One region of the Ammoniphilus soli genome, then DNA from elsewhere that is predicted to be linked to it. Evidence: riboswitches for the same ligand, from Rfam matches in the RefSeq annotation. Region 1 holds a riboswitch; the other holds the start of a gene.
What was found. Region 1 has a riboswitch for cyclic di-GMP ahead of ABLT31_RS25800 (hypothetical protein). Riboswitches for the same ligand answer to the same signal wherever they lie in the genome.
Positions count from the first base shown of each region.

Region 2: it holds a riboswitch for cyclic di-GMP, as region 1 does, so the genes downstream of both, ABLT31_RS21140 (hypothetical protein) here and ABLT31_RS25800 (hypothetical protein) in region 1, are expected to answer to the same signal.

Region 1 is NZ_JBEGDL010000018.1:44,187-48,288, reverse strand. Features, by position in the region: gene cax (calcium/proton exchanger) at 41-1,093, shown strand; gene ABLT31_RS25805 (hypothetical protein) at 1,226-1,675, opposite strand; gene ABLT31_RS25800 (hypothetical protein) at 1,906-2,109, opposite strand; cyclic di-GMP riboswitch class I at 2,154-2,241, opposite strand; gene ABLT31_RS25795 (hypothetical protein) at 2,468-2,614, opposite strand; gene ABLT31_RS25790 (DUF1360 domain-containing protein) at 2,711-3,058, opposite strand; gene ABLT31_RS25785 (NAD-dependent epimerase/dehydratase family protein) at 3,084-3,995, opposite strand.
Region 2 is NZ_JBEGDL010000012.1:12,258-16,359, reverse strand. Features, by position in the region: gene ABLT31_RS21150 (hypothetical protein) at 1-50, opposite strand, end outside; gene ABLT31_RS21145 (helix-turn-helix domain-containing protein) at 75-416, opposite strand; cyclic di-GMP riboswitch class I at 1,196-1,283, shown strand; cyclic di-GMP riboswitch class I at 1,369-1,459, shown strand; gene ABLT31_RS21140 (hypothetical protein) at 1,472-1,897, shown strand; gene ABLT31_RS21135 (sunset domain-containing protein) at 2,196-2,456, shown strand; gene ABLT31_RS21130 (hypothetical protein) at 2,949-3,119, shown strand; gene ABLT31_RS21125 (vanadium-dependent haloperoxidase) at 3,331-4,102, shown strand, end outside.

The sequences.
Region 1 (4,102 bases):
ATTTATTATATTTATCATTTAGGAGGAGAACGAGAACCAAATGAAAACCAAATTGTTTTACCTTGCCATTGCCGTTTCCCTTGCTCTCAGCGCATGGGCCCATTATTTTACCCACTCCACAGGGCTGCAATTTGGCACCGCCTCCTTATCCGTGATATTGCTTGCCGCTCTTTTGGGAAAAGCAACTGAGAGCGTGGCGCATTATGCCGGTGAACGCATCGGAGGTTTTTTAAACGCGACCTTCGGCAATGCTGCGGAGTTGATTATTGCTACGATTTTGATTAAGGAAGGCATGTTCGACATGGTGAAAGCCTCGCTTACCGGCTCCATCATTGGCAATCTCCTGCTTGTGCTCGGCCTCAGCCTCTTCTTTGGCGGGCTTAAATTCAAGGTCCAAAAATTCAATGGCATGCTGGCTGGACACAATGCCTCCTTGATGCTGCTGAGTGTCATAGCTCTTTTTATTCCCGCTGCGTTTGCCGGCTCCCTGGAAAACGGCCAGTTACATATCTTTAGCTTAGTTGTGGCGGGTGCATTAATCGGATGCTATCTTTTATGGTTAACCTTTTCGATGGTGACCCACAAAAAAGAATTAACAGATCCGGGTGAGGCGGGGCATGAAGAAGAAACCCCGGTTTGGAGTAACAGAGCCGCGATTCTCATCATGCTGATCTCTACCATTTTTGTCGCTGTCACTTCTGAATGGCTCGTCCATTCCCTCCATGGTGTGGCAGAAAGCCTCCACTTGTCCCAAGCCTTTTTGGGGATATTCGTGGTCGCCATTGTTGGAAATGCAGCCGAGCATAGTGCAGCTATCTTCATGGCGATGAAAAATAAAATCGGAACTTCAGTGGAAATCGCAGTAGGAAGCAGCTTGCAAATCGCTTTGTTTGTTGCTCCTGTCCTCGTATTTATCAGTTACCTGTTCGGAAATCCGATGGACATTATCTTCAGCCAATATGAGCTTGTGGCTATAGGGGTTAGCGCGTTTATTGCGAAGTCCATATCACGGGACGGCGCCACGAATTGGTTTGAAGGAATCCTCCTGCTAGCGGTCTATATCATTCTAGGGTTTGGATTTTATTTTGTATAGGAAATAGATAAAAACGCCCGATCCTCTATTATTAGAGGTCGGGCGTTTATTTGCTAACACAATCAGAAAGATGAGATCAGGACTTGATCATTTCGAGAAACCCGATGCAAGAAAACAATCACAAAGGCACCTTTATTTCTCCATCCAACCAACACTAATCGTAAAGCTCTGTTCCGCTCCAGTCAGATTGGTGATGTAAAAGGAAATGGACTGTCCAGGCATTATTACGTAAGTCCCCTTATAATCTTTTCCAGCGATTCCATTATGGGATAAAAATGTATCCATTACATGCCCTCCTATTATAGGATTTGCATCATGAATGATCATTTGAGCGGATACAAGACTCGAATAATCATATGAAAAATTTTTGAAGTTAAACTTTTCCAATAAAACTCCCTTTGCTAAAATTGCACAATCTTCTTGGACTTCAAGGCAGTAATCACAAGAACCCTTTGACTTAACAGATCCTATTTGCAATGATTTTTTTGATTTTAAAGGATTCAGTAAATGTAAAATAATAGTTCCATTATCTTTAACAGACTGCCCCCCAGTTGTAACAATATAAAATCTACTTTCCCCCATTTTTTTCTCCTATCTGCTATATTTTTCTAACATACTACTATTCAACAGGAGTATGTGGAAAATCCTTCCCCATTTGGAAATAAATATTTAATATTTGAGCAAAAATAAAGAAGGCATCTGATAGTAACGCCTCCCTTATCATTAAATATTAAAATATTCCGAGAACAGAGGAACCATGGGCTAGCACACTGGATTGTTCCCGGTCACCCTTGCCGTTGACATTTTTCAACTCAATGTTCGCAAAGCAATTCAGTAATATTTCTATACGCTTCGCACAAAATGTGCTCCATCATATCAATTTCTTTATGGGTTAACCCATAATCATTAATCAACTGATGACGAAACTCCATACTAACCATCTGGTTAAAATTGTTGGAGTCCATTCGCATTAATTCAATTATACGCGTCACCTGTTTTTCGGTCAGTATACTCAAGATTACCCTCCATTCGAATATAAAGGGGGCCTTTGCTTTCCATATTCGGCAACTGGCTGACTTATCGGTTTAACCAACTTAGCCCCTTTAGCTTTGCGTCATCACCTTTCAGTGATTTTGCCATTTTCATCATTTCATTATAGATTCGCTTTACTGCAACCCATTTTTTGGGTAGGCTTTTTTATCTATTTTTAGTATATTACGTCACGATTAAAGAGTAAATGCAATTTTACCAAAAATGAACACTTTGCTATGCTTACCACAATCAGTGCCATTAAAGGTATTCCACTTGCCGGTCCAATCGCCCAATAGTTGAATACCAATCACTATTGAATTATTGGACGAAAATAAAAACCTCTTACTTCGTGAGGTTTTTTGATTTATGCTGCTCATTTTTTAGGATCAATTTAGCAAGGAAATCATGGAATTCTTCCTTCGATTTGCACTCGCCAGAAAATTCCATGCGAACATTTCTGATCACTGGCTCTTTACTCTTTTGAATCATGGCGCTTCACCTCTGCCTTACTATATGCTCCAGCAGATTGTCCTGATTCGCAGTAATAGGGCATGCCCGCATGCCGGCTTTATCCGATTACCCTCACTAAACTCTTGATGAAAGGATTGCCGCACCGCCGGAGACGGCAAGAATGATTATGGCGACAAAACTTAGAGGCAGAAACCAATACAACAGGACCAGCGCCAAGGAAGACCAGATGCCTACACACCAATGGCAGCTTAATAAGCTCCCGATCCAGTACCGAAGGCCTGAACCCTTAATCTCCACCTTGCGTATCATCTCGCCATTATCATCCAACTCGTAAGATTCAGACATAAAAGGAGCTCTGATAAATGAAGTGATCTCATCGTAAACAACCAAATGAGTTAAGCGGAAAGAGGCCAGAATCAAGATGGCTAAGTGAAGCCAGGTAATATCCATTAATTCAACCACATACAATCCCCCTTGTAATCAACATTTACCCTCCCATGGATAAAAGATCTTTAAGCCCATCTTCCAAATCGATTCTCGGAGCCCAACCCCACTTTTTAATTTTTTCGATGCAAAGAATACTCCAGTCTAAGTCTCCGAATTTGGGATGAGTGTACACCGCTGCAATCGGTTGAGACAGGGATTGGTTAATTGTGGAAACCAATTCGTTCAAGGAAGTCCCTCTTCCTGTACCTACATTGAATACTTCATTGACCGATTGATTCAGCCGGCTAAACCTCATATTCGCCTCCACCACATCATGCACATGGATATAATCCCGAATCTGCTCCCCGTTGCCATAGATCGTCGGCGCCACTCCTTTGAGCAATCGGTCAATGAAAATGGCGATCACCCCTGACTCGCTATGAGGAACTTGGCGGGGGCCATAAACGTTGGCATACCTCAAAATGGTCCAGTCAAACCCATGCGACTGAGCAAAAAAAGCAACATAGCGCTCTGCAGCCCATTTGTTGATTCCGTATGGGGAGATCGGATTTGCAGTAGCAGTTTCTGTTGGGGGAGCCTTACATGCTCCATAGATTGCCCCTCCGGAAGAAGCAAAAATGAATTTCTTGATCCCCGCTTTCCCTGATGCATCGAGAAGTCTAATGGTGTCCCGGAGATTGATTTCAAGATCGGTTATCGGTTCGTTGACAGAGGTTCGTACATTCACCTGAGCTGCGTGATGATTAATCAGGTCCGGCTTTTCCTCCAAGATCAATTCCTCCAAGCGATGATCCGAGAGATCCATTTGGATGAATCGCGCTTTCGGATGAACATTCTTCCTATCACCAGTGGAAAGGTTGTCGACAGCGATGACCTCGCATCCAAGGGTAACATAACGGTCTACGAGGTGAGAACCAATAAACCCGGCCCCTCCTGTTACAAGAATCCTCATGATTTGTGATTCACCTTCTTTTCAAGGTCACTGGCTGATCTATGGTAATTTATTCATGATATAGGGGGGCAGCTACCCCAATCCATGAAAATGGGCAGTCGGATATA
Region 2 (4,102 bases), on a different contig from region 1:
AGGGTAAACGGATAAAGGGGAAGATAGGGGAAAGTAGAAAGCGTGGACATAAGGTAACCTCCTGAAAGTGGGTGTTAGGGGAGTGGATCTTCTTGGACAAGCTTCTTGAGCGTTTGGATGATCTGGCGACGCTGTTCCTCATCTTTGGCTTGGGCTGCATAAAAGTACAATTGCTCGAGAAAGTCTTCGTGATTGAGAGGCAAAGGTATCCAAAAGTCGGGAAGAAGAAGCTGAGGCGCTGTATGTAGGGGGTGAGAGAACTTAATTAGGGTCTTCAGAGATAAAGTTCCTTGCTGTTCAATTTTTTGGACATATTGAAGACTGTTGTTCAAGCTTTTTGCGAGTTCTAGCTGCGTATACCCTCGTCTTTTTCTTAATCTGCCAATATTCTCGCCAATCATTCGACGCTCGTCCATATGAATCACTCTCCCCATTTCACTTTAGAAAAAAGATGCAGAATTGAAAACCAACCAAATGGTAGTATTCTGTGTGAAGGGATTCACAATGATAGAGTGAGGTTCCTACAGGAGCCGTCCCCGATTGGGAGAAGAGATGATCTGATCATCAAGATCTTTTAATCTATCTATTATTTAAGTCTTTTAAATATATATTTATATAAATAGACTCTCCTGAAGGAGAGATTAGCTGTTTATAGATTCCCATAGGAGGAGAATAGAGATAAGAGAAAGGGTCCCCAGTGAGGAAAGTTGGGGTCATTCCTTATTGGGGAGAATCGGGAGGTAACCAGTCCTTCTCCTGAGACAGGAGAGAAAGTGCCTTATTGTGTTAGGGCGTTTCGTTAAGAGAAGTAGTAGATGGGCAAAATCCGCTCTCCTAGGTGGGGAGTGATATCCATTGAGTGCCTGTCACCACCCGGATTTTGTCGAGAAACGGAACGATCCCAGAACGGGAGAACGTGCTAAGTAAGGGGACCGTTCACAAAGAATAGTCCTTCTAGTTGGGAGATGTATTCCGTTTTAAGAGTAGCCTTTAATATAAGAGAAACTCTCCTAAACGAGGAGGAACTTCGGGGGAAAGAAACAAGGGTAACTATGAAAAGACTCTACGCACTATTACTATTAAAATTAAGTCTTAATGACTACCCATAAGAATAAAAGATAGGACGAATGGGATATGTTCTTATAGGCTTAGGTATTGGTAATATCTTCTATAGAATTCGACAAAAATATAAATCGTACGACAAAGGCAAAATCATTGAAAGATGATGACGCAAAGCTAGAGGGGCTAACCCAGCCACACTGATATGCCAGCCAGCTGCCGATAAAACGGCCTGTTCGATTTATTTTTCAAAATAATATAAGGAGGGCCGTTAGTGATTTGATCGAACTCATTGATTTTTCTTACTCAAATCGATAAAGGCAAACCTATGGAAACTTAGGGACGCAAAACTAAAAGGGGCTAAATCCAGAATATCAGGATAAGCCAGCCAGTTACCGAAAGGAGAACCTATATGAGGTTTACTAAATTAATTATGATTTCAGCGCTAGCAGCAGCGATCTCGTTTAGTGGATTATCTGGAGAAGTGTATGCTAAAAATGAGACTACCAATAAACAGCAACAAAAAGTTGTGACTGAAAATGATATAAGAACAAAATACTTTCCCTTGTTTAAACAGCTAGAAAGTGAAGCGAAATCAAGTCTAAACAAATTAGTTTCAGATGCATTATCAGGAAAAGGTAGTTTTTCAGAGATAATAGCTAAAGGAAGACAGCTTCGGGAAGATATAACTTTAAAGTTTAACCAGTTGTTGGAAGAGATGGAGAATGAACTCGTAGCTGCTGGTTTAAACACGGATTTAGTGTCCGAAGCTGAAGAAGAGTTTAGTAATCAAAGCCTTATTCAGAAAGAGAAAATTAGAAAGAAATTTGATCAGTGAGATAGAAAATTAATTCTCGATTATTAGCCGTCCGAAAGGACGGCTTTCTTTGTTGATTCTGACTCTGTACTATGTTTTCTTGAAGTTGAAAGAATAAGCAGCAATTGGAAAGCAAACATAGAAGATGAAGGGATACATTGAAAATAATTAGAATAGGATTATTAATTACGTTCACATAAAAAGGTTACTTTGAATTGATAATATATGTATTAGGTAATGGTAATATAGTATAATTTTACTAGAAATTTATACTCACTCAAGGGAAAAGGTTTAAATATAGTAGAAAGGAACTAGCTATATGAAAAGAAAAATCATTATTTCTGTACTTTCTTCAATATTTGTATTATCAGCCATAGGAGTAGCAAGCGCCAATCATGGCGTAATTAACGATCATTCATACAGTTATTGTAACGGAGGAGTTAAAGGTAATATAAGCAATAAAGGAGAAAGGATATACCACGTTCCTGGTGGTCAGTTTTACAATAAAACAAAAGCGGAGTATTGCTTTAAAACGACTGAACAAGCACGTAAAGCTGGATTTAGGGCTTCAAAGAAGTAGGATAAGATTTAGATTGTGAATGTCCGCCTCTGGGGATACCCCCCCTCAGGTTAAGTAACTTGAAAGAAGTTGAGACTTTAGGTTAGGTCTGACTATCTATAAGTGATCAAGCCTAATTTAGATTCAAGTGATATTCGTATGGAGGTGTTACATGGAGGGAGATGCTAGGGTTACAAAGGGTAGTTCCTTTGTTAGCCTATCGTAATATATAACCAACTTTTATCGGAACTTTGCCCGCTTCGGGGGTGATACCCCTCGGGTAGGGGTCTGACCCCAGTCGAAAAATGTCGTTGATTACAAGGTTATTTAAGTAACGAATGGTGATATAAAACAAGGTCTAACTGTATAAAGCGTTCAGGCCTCATTTAGTATATTAGCTTTTTGAAAACCAATGGTAGGAAATTAATTGATAGGAGTAGAGAAAAATGTATAAGAAAATGAGAAGAAGGAAAGCAGCAGCTCTTTATTGGATGGGCAGCATCTTTCTTTTGTTTGGCTATCTTTCGGTCTGCTGGATCTTTTCTAGTACTTGAGGAAGAACCAAAGAACGCGGATGCCATTATTGTCTTAAGCGGAGGATCGGATAAGGCCATGATGTTTCATCGCCAACTATATTTTTCCTATTTTGAACAAACAATAGATGTTACGTTTGTATCCCCATAAAGCTGCGTGTGCAGCTTTTTTTGAATAAGGTTATTAACTTAGTAGAATAACCCATACACAATAAAATAGAAACGAATATACTGAACAGAATTTTAGATTATTAATTTTAATAAACCAACAGGCTCTATGGTCACATAACCAAAAGGAGATCACATAATGCCATTTACCCATGATGGTTTTGTACTGATATTTCATACGAAAAGGTGATAAAATGGGGACAAGAAAGAAAACTGCTAGTAATAAGAAAAATAAGTGTGTAATCGGGCCATTAAATGAACAAAAGCGTAATAGGAAGGCATTTCTAGTTCGTTTAAAAGCAGCACGCTCCCAAATGAAACGTCCGCTCCTTAATCAACCATGCAATAGCGATGAGCGATTGTTTTTAAAGAAAATCGGGAATTTTTCAAAGGGGTTGCCGCATAATAGACTTGGCGAGGTTGACCTCTGTGCCTACAACGCCTATATTAAGGCGTTAAAGACGGGTGACCCGAAAGACTTTGAATCCATCCCTCTAGGTGGTGTTGCCAAGCTAGCCAATCCACAAGCCGCATATGTATTTGATCTTATTGGTCCAGATTGTCACCATTTGGGTCTCGATGTTCCGCCGGCCTTCAGCAGTGCTTGGGAGGCAAGTGAAATGGCTGAAATATATTGGCAGGCCCTGACCCGCGATGTACCTTTCACAGATTACGACACTAATCCGCTCACCCAGGCGGCCGCTGTTGACCTCTCTAGATTTTCCGATTTCCGTGGACCGAAAGTGAATGGAGCAGTCACTACGGGGACCTTGTTCCGTAGTGCTACTCCTGGTGATATCGTTGGGCCTTATCTCTCACAATTTCTCTGGAAGGACATACCGTATGGAGCCACAACGATCATTCAGAAATATCATACTACAGTGTCCGGTTCGAACCACATGACCTTGTATGAAGAATGGTTGAATATCCAGAACGGCTCATCTGCAAGATCCCCATTATATGACC